2 regions of the Streptomyces sp. NPDC052299 genome follow, and region 2 is predicted to be linked to the other one. Evidence: riboswitches for the same ligand, from Rfam matches in the RefSeq annotation. Region 2 holds a riboswitch; the other holds the start of a gene.
What was found. A riboswitch is a leader RNA that binds a small molecule or an ion and turns the genes downstream of it on or off. The one in region 2 is predicted to bind thiamine pyrophosphate.

Region 1 (6,945 bases), on a different contig from region 2:
ACTTCCTTCCGACACTCAAGTGACGCCGCCGCCATGCTCCTTGATCTCGCCGGGCGCGCGCGTCTCACCATCGCCCGAATCCGGGGGGATTCACTGCCTCGTCATTCCCGACGCGTCTCGAAGGTCTGGTCCGAGATGCTGGTGGCCCCGCACGTCTCGGCCGCCGCCCGCCACCTGACCGCCACCCGGCCCGTGCCCGGCTCCACCGCACGGCACCCGCGCACCTACGAGGGCGGCCCCGCCTTCGTCCGGGAGCCCCGCGAGGAGCTCTTCCTCCTCGCCGTCGGCAACTTCGTCTCCCAGGAGACCTTCTACGAGAGCGGCGCGGACCGCGACGACCGGTACACCGCCCTCGTCGCCCGCCTCGCCGTCGAGCACCCCGCGTGGACGGCGGGCCTGCTCCGCTGGCTGCGCGACGAGGGCAACATGCGCACCGCGTCCCTGGTCGGCGCCGCCGCGTACGTCCACGCACGGCTCGCCGCGCGGACCGGCGAAGGGCCCTCCAACCGGTCCGTGGTCGACGCGGTGCTCCAACGGGCCGACGAGCCCGGCGAACTGCTCGCGCACTGGATCGCGACGTACGGGCGCCAGGTGCCGCAGCCCGTGAAGCGCGGCGTCGCCGACGCCGTACGCAGGCTCTACACCTCCCGCGCCCTGCTGAAGTACGACACCGCGTCCCGGGGCTTCCGCTTCGGTGACGTGCTCAATCTGGTGCACGCGGCCCCCGATCCGGCCAAGCCCTGGCAGGGCGCGCTCTTCCGCCACGCCCTGGACCGCCGCCACCACCCCGACCGGGCCACCGCCCCGGCCGACGACCCGCTGCTCACCGCGCACCGGGCGCTCCTGGACACCCCGGTGGACGAGCGGCGCGCCCTGGTCACCGGCCCCGGCGGCGCGGAACGCCTCGCCGTGGCGGGCATGACCTGGGAGTCCGTGGCCGGCTGGCTGCAGGGGTCGCTGGACGCCGCCGTCTGGGAGGCGCTGATCCCCGTCATGGGCCCGATGGCCCTCCTGCGCAACCTCCGCAACTTCGACCGGGCCGGCCTCCCGGACCAGGCCGTCGAACGCGTCGCCTCCCGCATCGCGGACCCCGAAGAGGTCGCCCGCGCCCGGCAGTTCCCCTTCCGCTACCTCGCCGCCCACCAGCACGCCGCACCGCGCTGGGCCGCCGCGCTCGAAGCGGCTCTCGACCACTGCCTGGCCAACGTGCCCGCCATGCCCGGCCGCACGCTGGTTCTGGTCGACCGGTCCGACTCGATGTTCTTCGACACCTTCTCCCAGCGGTCCACGCTCAGCCGGGCCGACGCGGCCGCCGTGTTCGGCACCGCGTTCGCCCTGCGTGCCGAGCACGCGGACCTGGTGGAATTCGGCTGGCGCAGCGCGCCGGTCCCGTACGCGCCCGGCGAACCCGTCCTCGACGTGCTCGAGCGGTTCCACCGGCTCGGCGGCACCGACACCACGAAGGCGCTGCGCACCCACTACCGGGACCACGACCGGGTGCTCCTCGTCACCGACGAACAGGCCCTGCCCTACACCAGCGCCCCGGACCCGATCCCGCGCGAGGTCCCCCTCTACACCTGGAACCTCGCCGGATACCGGCCCGCCCACGGCCCCGCCGGACCGAACCGGCACACGTTCGGCGGCCTCACCGACGCGGCGTTCCGGATGGCCGGACTCATCGAGAGCGGCCGCAGCGGGGCCTGGCCGTGGTCCGGGGAGAGGTGAGTCAACGGCGCGTCCGCAGCGGGGCGTACACCCCGAGCGCCACGAGGAACGCCACCCCGTACGCGAGGTCGGCCCCGTGCAGCGCCTCGGCCACCGGGCCCACGTACAGGCTGGTGCTCATGAACGGCACCGCCGCCGCGAAGGCCGCGGCGAACGCGGCGAGCGCCGGCCACCACGGGCGCGGCCGGGCGTGCTCGGCCGCGAGGTCGACGGGGGCGCCGCGCCGGGCCCGGGCGCGGACCAGCCAGTCCACGGACACGATCGCCACGAAGCCGGGGATCCAGTAGCCGACGAGCAGCAGCACGTTCTGGAAGCGGGCGGTCGTGTCCGCCGCGTGCATCCACAGCACCAGCGGGAAGCCCAGGGCGGCGGCGAGCGCGGCGGCCACCGGACGCGGCAGACGTACCCCCATCGTCTGCAACGCCAGCGAGCCGCTGTAGTCGTTCATCGCGTTGCTGCACAGCGCGGCCAGGGCCACCGCGAGCAGCCCGAACGCCCCGAGCGCGCCCCCGCCGAGCAGCGCGTCGATGCCGCGCGCGGTCTGGTCCGTGAAGACCGAGGTCCCCCAGAGCCCGATCGTCTGGACGGCCACGAAGGAGGCGCTGATCCCGCCGAGCGTGCACCAGAACATCCGCGTCCGGGACGTCCCGCTCGGCAGGTAGCGGCTGAAGTCGCTCGCGTACGGCGCCCAGGACAGCGCCAGGCTCAGGGCGATCGTGCAGGTCAGGACGAAGGCGCCGGCCCGGTCCGCGCCGTGCACGGTCGAGGCGGTCACCGGGTCCACCCCCTTCAGGAGCTTCGCGGCGAGCACGGTGAAGGCGGCGGCCAGGGCGAACGTCATCACGGTCTGGAGCCGGTGGATCACCTCGTAACCCAGCACCCCGAGCGCCCCCTGCGCGGCCATCATGACCAGGACCCCCAGCCAGAACGGCCAGCCGCACAGTTGCGCGAGCGCGTCCCCGCCGAACAGCCCGATCAGGGCGTCCCAGGCGATGGACGACAGCCACTGGAGGGCGCCCGGCAGCACGACGCCCGGTCCGAACGCCAGCCGTGCGAGGGGGAGCTGACCGGACCCGGTGCGACTTCCCCAGGTGCCGAGATACGCGGTCGGCGCGGCGCCGACGAGGGTGCCCAGCACGACGGCGGCGAGCGCGGTCCCGAAGTCCAGGCCGAGCGCGATGCCGACGGTGCCGGTGAAGACGCCGGTCATGGTCAGGTTGGGCGCGAACCAGACGGTGAACAGCCGGCCCGCCCGGCCGTAGCGGTGCTCCTCGGGGACCGGTGCTATCCCGTGCGCCTCGATGCGCAGATCGCCGGGGGCGGAAGGCATGCGCCCGCCGAAGGCGGCGCGCTCGTCCTGGGCATGCGACAACGACATGGAGACATCCCTCCGCCAGTGCTAACTGGTTCAGGTTCGACGGGTGTGATCTCAGCCCCGTGCGGGGCACCCCGTGTCCGGTGTGGCGGCCAGAATAGCGCCGGTCCGCCCGCTGCCGTCGCGGGGGTCAGCCCGGCGGCCGGTCCAGCAGCTCCGCGAGGTCCTGACCCGTCGTGCGCAGCAGCAGCGCGACCCCGCCGAGCGCGGCCGCGTCGCCCCCGAGGGTGGAGCCGCGCACCTCGATGGAGCGCGGGGCGGACGGCAGCGAGAGCGCGGCGATCTGCTCCCGGATCGGGGCGAGGACGAGGTCGTCGAGCGCGGCCGGTTCGCCGTAGACCACGACGCACTCCGGGTCGACCTGGGCGGCGAGCGCGGCGAGCACCCGCCCGGCAGTGACGGCCGCGTCCCACAGGACGTCGGCCGCCTCCGGGCGGCCCTCGGCGGCGAGGGCGATCAGCTCCTCGGCGTCCCGGGCGCCCAGGCCGCGCTCGGCGCACGCGGCGAGCAGCGCCGGTACGGAGATCAGCCCCTCCAGGCAGCCCCGGCCGCCGCAGTGGCACGGCTTGCCCTCGGGGTCGCAGCTGGTGTGCCCGATCTCGCCGGCCGCTCCGTGCGCGCCGTGCACGAGGGAGCCGTTGACCACGAGTCCGCCGCCGACGCCCTGGGACCAGCGCAGGTAGACGGCGTTGTCGAAGCCCCGGGCCGCGCCCCAGGTGACCTCGGCGAGTGCGGCCAGCCGGGAGTTGTTGTCGGTGAGGACCGGGGCGCCGAAGTGCCGGCCGAGTTCGGCGGCGACGTGCCCGGCGAACGGGGTCATGGTGTGCGGGTCCGCCGATGCCGGGTTCTGCACGAAGCCGGGCAGGCCGAGGCCGATGCCCTGGACCGGGGCGAGGCTGATGGACTCGCGCCGCACCAGCTCCTCCACCGCGTGGATCGCCTGCGCGGCCCGTTCGGCGGCCTGGCTGTCGGCCGGGACGGGGGCGCTGTACCGGCCGACGATCTCGTGGGCGCAGTTGGCGACCACCACGTGCATGTGGTGGCGCTGGAGGTCGATGCCGATCAGTTCGGCGCCGCGCGAGTTCAGCGCGATCTCCAGCGCCGGGCGGCCGCGGCCCCTCGGCTGCCCGGGATCGGGGGCGGGCTGCTCCACCACGGCGTTTCGGTCCAGCAGGTCGGACACGATCGCGAACAGCGTCGTACGGGAGAGACCGACCCGCTCCTTGAGCTCGCCCCGGCTCAGCGCCCCCGACCTGCGCAACTCGCCGAGCACGGCGGCTTCATTGGCTCTGCGCAGGCGCTGGAGGGCATCGGTGCGTTCGGTCATGGACGCATGGTCGATCGGTCAAGGGGTTTCTGTCAACGCGGCGGACGAATTCACACGATGTTTATTCCCAAGGGTTGACCTAAAAAACCGGGCCTCCCTACAGTTCCCGTCAATCGCCGGCACCGGTGCGCGTCGAGCACCCCGGGGCCGCGTGCCGGCCGGCGACCGTCACCACCGTGAGCGACCACCGAAAGGGCGGCCCGAGTGGCTCCGCGCAACGTCCTGTTCCTGATGACCGACCAGCACCGGACCGACACCCTGGGCTGTTACGGCAACCCGCTCGTCCGGACCCCCGCACTGGACGCCCTCGCGGCCGAGGGCACCCGCTTCGACCGCTTCTACACCCCGACCGCGATCTGCACCCCGGCCCGCGCCTCCCTGGCCACCGGCCTCCACCCGTTCCGCCACGGCATGCTCAACAACCCCGAGCGCAACGGCGGCAGCAAGGACGAGCTGTCCGACGAAAGCCCCATGCTCTGGCGCCAGTTGCAGGGCCAGGGGTACTCCGTCGGGCACGTCGGCAAATGGCACATCGGCCGTGAGCAGGGCCCCGAGTTCCACGGACTCGACGGCGAACACCTGCCCGGCGCCCTCAACCCCGTCCACCACCCCTCGTACGAGAAGTGGCTCGACGCGAACGGCTTCCCGCGCTTCGCCGTGCGCGAGCCCGTCTTCGGGACCGCCGCCAACGGCACCGGGCGCGGCCACCTCATCGCGGGCCGGCTCCAGCAGCCGGCCGAGGCCACCGTCGAGGCGTTCCTCACCGACCGCACCCTCGCCCTGCTGGACCGCTACGCCGCCGGGTGGAAGGCGTCCGGCACCCCCTTCATGCTGTCCTGCCACTGGTACGGGCCGCACCTGCCGTACCTGATACCCGATGCCTACTACGACCTGTACGACCCCGACGACGTACCCCTGCCCGCCTCCATGGCCGAGACCTTCGCGGGCAAGCCCGAGGTGCAGCGCCAGTACAGCGCCTACTGGTCGTCCGATGACTTCGACGCCGCCGCCTGGCGCAAGCTCATCGCCGTCTACTGGGGCTACGTCACGATGATCGACCACCAGGTCGCCCGCATCGTGGAGGCGCTCAAGGGCCACGGGCTGTGGGACGACACGGCGGTCTTCTTCACCGCGGACCACGGCGAGTTCACCGGCGCCCACCGGCTCAACGACAAGGGCCCGGCGATGTACGAGGACATCTACCGCATCCCCGGCATCGCCCGCGTCCCCGGCGCGCCCGCCCGCACCGACGACGCCTTCGCCACCCTCATCGACCTCAACCCGACCATCCTGGAGCTCGCGGGCGCACCCGTCCCCGAACCCTGCGACGGCACCAGCCTGTTGCCGCTGCTGAACGGGGAGAGCGCCGACGGCACCCGCGACCAGGTCGTCACCGAATTCCACGGACACCACTTCCCGTACTCCCAGCGCATGATCCGCGACCGGCGCCACAAGCTGGTGCACAACCCGGAGAGCGTGCACGAGCTGTACGACCTGGAGACCGACCCGCACGAACTCCACAACGTGTACGAGGCGCCCGCCTACGCGGAGGTCCGCCGCGACCTCACCGTCCGGCTCTACCGCGAACTGCTGCGCCGCGGCGACCCGGCCTACACCTGGATGAGCTACATGGCCGACATCGGCGGCGGCCGGGCCGCCGACGTCGACGGGGTCGCGGAGGAAGTCGCATGAACGTGCAGGACAAACCCCGCGCACCGCACCCCGCGAAACCCCCGGGCCCGCCGGCCGCCCCCGAACGCGCGGCCGTGAAGCCGAAGAAGAAGCCCGGCACGGGACGGCTCACCTCCGTGCTCCTCGGCCTCGCCTCCGCCGCGCTCGGACTGCTCGCCTGGACCGCCCTCGCCGGCAGCGGCATCAACGGCTTCCCGGGACCCGTGGTCGTGGGCCGGCGCGCGGGCGAACTCATCGCGGACGGCACGCTGTTCGAAGACGCGGGCGCCAGCCTGAAGCGCGTCCTCACCGGCTACGTGCTCGGCGTCGCCCTCGCGATCCCCGTCGGCTTCCTCATGGGCTGGTACCCGGTGGTCCGCCGGCTCTTGGAGCCCTGGCTCCAGTTCTTCCGCATGGTGCCGCCGCTCGCGATCATCCCGCTCGCCATCGTGCTCATGGGCATCGACGAGACCCCGAAGATCTTCGTGATCTTCCTGGCCTCGTTCCTGTCCTGCGTCGTCTCCACCTTCCAGGGCGTCGTCGCCGTCGACGTCACCCTCGTCAACGCGGCCCGGGTCCTCGGCGCCCGCGACCCACAGGTCTTCGCCGGCGTCGTCGTGCCCGCGTCCACCCCCTTCATCCTGGTCGGCATGCGCATCGGGCTCGGCGCCTCCTGGGCCACCGTCGTCGCCGCCGAACTCATCGCCGCCCAGGGCGGACTCGGCTACCGGATGCAGCAGGCGCAGCTCTACTACGACCTGCCGACCATCTTCGTCCAGCTCATCGCGATCGGCGCGATCGGACTCGCCATGGACCGGCTCCTGCTCCTCGCCGAGCGCCGGCTCAC
Region 2 (6,945 bases):
TCGGAGAGCCGCTTCCTGGCCGCCTGCTCGGTCTGGCCCAGCAGCGAGGGGACCTTCGTGAACTGCCCGGAGTTGATGTACCAGACGCCGCCGCCGACGCCCAGGACGACGAGCACCGCCAGGACCGCCGCGATCAGCCCGCGCCGGGGGCCGCCGAGCGGTCCGCGCCGGCGCGGCGGCAACGGCTGCTGCCCGGGCGGGGGCATCTCCAGCCGGCTGGTGTGGTGGGCGGTGCCCAGATCCTTCGGCAGCACCCGGGGGATCACCGTCGTCCGCGCGTCGGCCCCCTCCGCCCCGCCGCCCGGGCCGGGCTCCGGCAGGGCCTGCGGCGGTACGGCGTCGAGCTGCGCGTCCGTGAGGGCGGCGCGCGCCCGGCGGGCCCCGGCGAGCAGCGCCACCGCGTCGAACGGGCGGGCCTCCGGGTCCCGGGCGGTGGCGCTCGCCACCAGCGCGTCCAGCTCGGGCGCGAGGCCCGGGACGACCGCCGACGGGGGCGGCACGTCTTCGTGCAGATGCTGGTAGATGACCTGGGCGGGCGACTCCCCGTCACGCGGCTTGTCGCCGGTCAGCATCTCGTACAGCACGACCCCGCAGGCGTACACGTCGGCGCGGGTGTCCGCCGTGCCGTGCTCGATCTGCTCCGGGGCCAGGTACGAGACGGTGCCGAGGATCGTCCCGGTGGTGTTCGTGACCGTGTCCACGGCCCGGACCAGGCCGAAGTCGGCGACCTTGACCCGGCCGTCGTCCCCGATCAGCACGTTCTCCGGCTTCATGTCGCGGTGCACGAAGCCCGCCCGGTGCGCCGCGCCGAGGGCGGCGAGCACCGATTCCAGGATGTCCAGCGCGGCCCGGGGCCGTAGCGCGCCGCGCTCGCTCAGCACATCGCGCAGCGTGCACCCGGCGACGTACTCCATGGCCAGGTAGACGTACTGCCCCTGGGCGCCCTGGTCGAAGACCCCGACCACGTTGGGGTGGGCGAGGTGCGCCACCGACTTGGCCTCGCGGATGAAGCGCTCCACGAACGAGGCGTCGGTCGCCAGCGCCGGGTGCATCACCTTGAGGGCGAGCACCCGGTCGAGCCGCATGTCCATGGCCCGGTAGACCGTGGCCATGCCGCCCACGGCGATGCGGGCATCGACGCGGTAGCGGCCGTCGAGCAGCTGCCCGACGAGGGGGTCCTGGAGGGTCGTATCCACCATGCGAGTCTACGAGCCGCCGCGGACAGGCCCGCCGCCGTGGAGCGAACCCGGGGCAGGACTGAAGCCGAGCCGTGACAGGGACGCGTCGCCCGAGCCCGGAATCCCGGCTTCCCACGGGCTCCGGGGCCCGGAACTGTGGATTCCGGCACGTTGGTCCGGACCGGGGCGGCCCATCGCGCTCAGAACGCCGGCCGCTCCGGGTCGAGCGCCGCGCGCCCGGCCGTCGGCGACGACGCCTCCGCGAAGTGGCGGCGCGGGATGCGCCCGGCCCGGTGCGCGAGCCGCCCGCCCTCCACCGCGTGCCGCATCGCGGCGGCCATCAGCTCCGGCTCCTGGGCCCGGGTCACCGCGGAGGCGAGCATCACCGCCGAGCACCCCAGCTCCATCGCGAGCGCCGCGTCCGACGCCGTCCCGGCACCGGCGTCCAGGATCACCGGCACCCCGGCCCGCTCGGTGATCAGCTGGAAGTTGTGCGGGTTGCGGATGCCCAGACCCGAGCCGATGGGGGAGCCGAGCGGCATGACCGCCGCGCACCCCACGTCCTCCAGCTTCCGGGCCAGGACCGGGTCGTCGTTGGTGTACGGCAGCACCGTGAACCCGTCGTCCACCAGGGTCTCGGCGGCGTCCAGCAGCTCGACCGGATCGGGCAGCAGCGTCCGTTCGTCGGCCACCACCTCCAGCTTCACCCAGTCCGTGCCCAGCGCCTCCCGGGCCAGCCGGGCGGTGAGCACGGCCTCCCCGGCGGTGTAGCAGCCGGCGGTGTTCGGCAGCACCCGGATGGACAGCTTCCGCAGTACGGAGAGGACGGAGCCCTGCACGGTCGGGTCGAGGCGGCGCATCGCCACGGTGGTCAGCTCGGTGCCGGACGCGATCAGCGACCGCTCCAGCACGTCCAGGCTGGGCGCTCCGCCCGTGCCCATGATCAGCCGGGACGTGAAGTCGGTGCCGCCGAGGGTGAACAGGTCGTCGGACATCGTCAGCCTCCCTGGACCGCGGTCAGGACCTCGACCCTGTCGCCGTCGGCGAGCGCGGCGGCGGACCACCGGCCGCGCGGCACCACGGTCTCGTTGAGCGCGGCGGCGACCCCCGTCGGCGCGTCGGTCAGCGTCGCGACGAGGGCGTCCAGGGTGGTGCCCGGTGCGACGACGGCCGGAGTGCCGTTCACGGACACGGTGAGCGGGGTGGGCTCGGTCATGCGGGCTGCTCCTGGGGTGCGGCGGCCGGGGCGAACCGGCCGGGGGAGAAGGGGCGGACCGGCTCGGGCAGCTCGCCGTCGGCCAGCAGCGACGCCATCGCGTCCCCGGTGGCGGGGGTGAGCAGCACGCCGTTCCGGCCGTGGCCGGTGGCGAGGTGGAGGCCGGGCAGCGCGGTGCGGCCGAGCAGCGGGGCGTTGTCCGGGGACGCGGGGCGGAGACCGGCACGGGTCTCGGTGAGCGGCAGCTCGGTGATGCCGGGCACCAGCTCGTGGGCGTCGCGCAGCAGTTCGTAGACCCCGCCCGCCGTGACGGTGGTGTCCCAGCCCATCTCCTCGGTGGTGGCGCCGACGACCAGCTCGCCGTTCTCGCGCGGTACGAGATAGACGTGGCTGCCCCGGACCACCGCGCGCACGGTGCGCGAGAGGAAGGGCGCGTACGCCGGGGGCACGGTGAGGCGCAGCACCTGGCCCTTGACCGGCCGGACCGGCGGCAGGACGTGGGCCGGAACCCCGGCGAGCCGTCCGCTGAGGCTGCCCCCGGCGAGCACGACCTGGCCGGCGGCCAGCTCCGTACCGTCGTCGAGCACGGCGCCCACGGCCCGGTCCGCGACCACGCAGAGGCGGTCGGCGCGGTGGCGGTGGAAGACCACTCCCGCCCGTTCGCAGGCGGTGAGCAGCGCGGCGGCGAGGCGGCGCGGGTCGACCTGGTGGTCGCCGTCCACCCGGAGGCCGCCGCGCACGCCCGGGGCGAGCATCGGTTCCAGGCGGCGGCACTCGCGCCCGGTCAGCCACTCCGACTCCAGGCCCGAGCGGCGTTGCAGCTCGTGGAGTTCGCGCAGATGGGCACGGTCGTCGGCGTCCAGCGCGACGGCCAGGGTGCCGCAGGCGCGGAAGCCGATGTCCTGCCCGCTCGCCTCCTCCAGCTCCGCCGTGAAGGACGGATAGCGCCGGGCGGAGGCGAGGTTGAGCCCGAGCAGCATCTCCTCGCCGTAGTGCAGTTCGGTGACGGCGGCCAGCATTCCGGCCGCGACCCGAGCCGCTCCGCCACCCGGCCCGGGGTCGGCGAGCGCGACGGACAGGCCGCGCCGCGCGGCCCGCCAGGCGGTCACCAGACCGATGACGCCGCCCCCGATGACGAGGACGTCGGACCCTTCGGTGGGATGGGTGCGCATGGGCGTCCAGCCCCTCCCTTCGCCGGCATGACCCGGATCAGGTTCGTACGGTCGGAGGCCGCCAGCCTCCCTCTCAGCCCGGTACGCCCGGGCTCCCGCGTGTCTTACGGTGGCCACCCTAAACCCCGTCCCCCGGGGGCGGGGTGGGGCCGCCCTTTCCTGACGCCCGGTCAGCTACGTAAGGTGGGCGGGTGAGCGAGCAGCAGCGGGCAGAGCGGACGGAACGCCGGGTCGTCGTCGCGGGCGCGGGCATGGCGGGCGTGCAGACCGCCGTCGCCCTGCGGGAACAGGGCTTCACCGGCCCGGTCACGCTGATCGGCGCCGAACCCCACCAGCCCTACGACCGGCCCCCGCTGTCCAAGGCGGTGCTGCTCGGCAAGGCCGAGGAGTCCGCCTTCGACATCGACTTCGAGGGGCTGGACATCGCCCTGCGCCTGGGCTGCGAGGTCACCGGGGTCCGCGCCGGCGACCACGAACTGGACACCTCCGACGGCCCGGTCCCGTACGACGTCCTGGTCCTCGCCACCGGCGCCGAACCCATCGCCCTGCCCGGCTCCGCCGGGGTCCCCGGCGTCCATCTGCTGCGCACCCTCGACGACGCGGCCCGGCTGCGGCCCGTCCTGGAGGCCGGGCACCCCGTCGTGGTCGTCGGCGCGGGCTGGATCGGTGCCGAGTTCGCCACCGCGGCCCGCGCCGCCGGCTGCGAGGTCACCGTCGTGGAGGCCGCCGACCGCCCCCTGGCCGGTGCCCTGCCCGCCGAGGTCGCCGCCCCGATGGCCGCCTGGTACGAGGAGAGCGGCGCCCGGCTCCTCACCGGTGCCCGGGTCGCCCGCGTCGAGCCCGGCACCGTGGTCCTCACCGACGGGCGCACCCTCCCGGCAGGCGCGGTCGTCGTCGGCATCGGTGCCCGCCCCGCCACCGGCTGGCTCGCCGGCTCCGGCATCGCGCTCGGGCCCGAGGGCTCGGTGACCGCCGACGCAGCGCTGCGCACCTCGCTCCCCGATGTGTACGCGGTCGGCGACTGCGCCTCCTTCCCCTCGGCCCGCTACGGCACCCGCCTGGTCGTCCACCACTGGGACAACGCCCTCCAGGGGCCGAGGACCGCGGCCGCCCACATCGCGGCGGAGGGCGCGGGCATCCCGCCGTACGACCCCGTGCCCTACTTCTGGTCCGAGCAGTTCGGCCGGTTCGTGCAGTACGCCGGGCACCACGCGGAGGCGGACACCCTGCTGTGGCGCGGCGACCCGGCCGAGCCCGCCTGGTCGGTGTGCTGGCTGCGCGACGGCGTCCTGGTCGCGGTCCTCGCGGTGGGCCGCCCGCGCGACCTGGCCCAGGGGCGCCGGCTCATCGAGGCGGGGACCCGGCTCGACGCGCGGCGGGCCGGGGAGCCCTCCGTACCGCTGAAGTCGGCGGTTCTGCCGTAGAGGCCCGGGACCTGAAGGGCCGAGTCCGGGTTTCGGCTGTCAGTCCGGGATGGCAGGCTTGTCCCGTGACCGAGATTGACGCAAAGATCGATGCTCTCGTCCCTGCCTGGCTCCACCTGCCCGACATCGCGGAAATGCTCGATGTCGAGGTGACGCGTGTGCGGCAGCTGGTCAAGGAGGGCCAGCTCATCGCCGTACGCCGTGGGGAGAACCGGGCGCTTCAGGTGCCCGCCGCCTTCATCGACGGCACGAAGGTGGTCAAGGGCCTCTCCGGGACCCTGACGCTCCTGAAGGACGACGGCTTCTCCGACGAGGAGATGCTCGAATGGCTCTTCACCCCCGACCCGACCCTGCCGGGCACGCCCGCGCAGGCACTGAGTGAGAATCGCGGCACGGAGGTGAAGCGCCGCGCCCAGGCGCTCGCCGTCTGACCGACCGGGAAGCGGGCCGCACCGCGCGAGCGGGCGGCCCGCTTCCCCGCGCCCGCACCACCGATCCGCCGTCACCGTCTTCCCCGGGGGGAAACCGCACCATGTCCAGACCTCGCGCGCAGCTGTCCGACGCCCGGCTCTACCTGTGCACGGACGCGCGCAGGCGCCAGGGCGACCTGCCCGACTTCCTCGACGCGGTCCTCGCCGGCGGCGTGGACATCGTCCAGCTCCGCGACAAGGGCATGGAGGCCGGCGAGGAGCTGGACCACCTCGCGGTCTTCGCCGACGCCTGCGAGCGGCACGGCAAGCTCCTCGCCGTCAACGACCGGGCCGACGTGGCCCACGCCATCGGCTCGGACGTGCTGCACCTGGGCCAGGGCGACCTGCCGGTGCCGGCGGCCCGCGCGATCATCGGCGCCGAGCCGGTCATCGGCCGCTCCACGCACGCCGAGGCCGAGGTCGACGCGGCCGCGGCCGAGCCCGGCGTGGACTACTTCTGCACCGGCCCCTGCTGGCCCACCCCCACCAAGCCCGGCCGCCACGCCCCCGGCCTGGACCTCGTCCGCTACGCCGCCTCGCTCGCCCCCGCCCGCCCCTGGTTCGCCATCGGGGGCATCGACGCGGACAACCTCGACCAGGTGCTGGACGCCGGGGCCCGCCGGATCGTCGTCGTGCGGGCCCTGACCGAGGCGTCCGACCCGGGTGCCGCCGCCGCTGAGCTGGCGCGACGGGTCCGCGAGCGCGCCGGAGCCTGACGCGGGACGGCCGGTTCCGGAACGGCGGCCCGGAAGGGGCCTGGGACGAATCTGTCCGAAGGATGGACAAGAATCGGTCAATTCCGGCAAATGACTCCGGTTCGGTTGGGGGCCCGCCCCGCCCTGGTTAACCTGCCCGTATGGCCCTTGGCACACCTTCCACCAGGACAGATCACGCACGCACCGTGCGTGAGATGCTCGCGACCGGCGAGACCTCGTACTCGTTCGAGTTCTGGGCGCCCAAGACCGAGAAGGGCGAGCGCAACCTGTGGAACGCGCTGCGCCGGGTCGAGGCCGTCGCCCCGAGCTTCGTCTCGGTGACGTACGGAGCCGGGGGCTCCACCCGCGCCGGCACGGTGAAGGCCACCCAGGACATCGCCGCCGAGTCCACGCTCACCCCGGTCGCGCACCTCACGGCGGTCGACCACTCGGTCGCCGAACTCCGCAACATGGTCGGCCAGTACGCGGACGCCGGCATCCGGAACATCCTCGCCGTGCGCGGCGACCCGCCGGGCGACCCGATGGGCCCCTGGGTCGAGCACCCGCAGGGCGTGAAGTACGCGGCGGACCTGGTCCGGCTGATCAAGGAGGCCGGCGACTTCTGCGTGGGCGTGGCGGCGTTCCCCGAGCGGCACCCGCGCTCCGACGACTGGGACACCGACATCCGCCATTTCGTGGACAAGTGCCGCGCGGGCGCCGACTACGCGATCACGCAGATGTTCTTCGACCCGGAGGCGTATCTCCGGATGCGTGACCGGGTGGTCGCGGC

Region 1: it holds a riboswitch for thiamine pyrophosphate, as region 2 does, so the genes downstream of both, AB0L33_RS19270 (cytosine permease) here and thiO (glycine oxidase ThiO) in region 2, are expected to answer to the same signal.

What each region holds. Positions count from the first base shown of each region.
Region 1 is NZ_JBFAUP010000010.1:192,747-199,691, reverse strand. It holds gene AB0L33_RS19275 (TROVE domain-containing protein) at 136-1,725, shown strand; gene AB0L33_RS19270 (cytosine permease) at 1,727-3,103, opposite strand; TPP riboswitch at 3,094-3,187, opposite strand; gene AB0L33_RS19265 (ROK family transcriptional regulator) at 3,231-4,427, opposite strand; gene AB0L33_RS19260 (sulfatase-like hydrolase/transferase) at 4,632-6,119, shown strand; gene AB0L33_RS19255 (ABC transporter permease) at 6,116-6,945, shown strand, end outside.
Region 2 is NZ_JBFAUP010000016.1:103,017-109,961, reverse strand. It holds gene pknB (Stk1 family PASTA domain-containing Ser/Thr kinase) at 1-1,196, opposite strand, end outside; gene AB0L33_RS25740 (thiazole synthase) at 1,379-2,173, opposite strand; gene thiS (sulfur carrier protein ThiS) at 2,176-2,394, opposite strand; gene thiO (glycine oxidase ThiO) at 2,391-3,566, opposite strand; TPP riboswitch at 3,564-3,675, opposite strand; gene AB0L33_RS25725 (FAD-dependent oxidoreductase) at 3,758-4,990, shown strand; gene AB0L33_RS25720 (Rv2175c family DNA-binding protein) at 5,056-5,421, shown strand; gene thiE (thiamine phosphate synthase) at 5,523-6,176, shown strand; gene metF (methylenetetrahydrofolate reductase [NAD(P)H]) at 6,317-6,945, shown strand, end outside.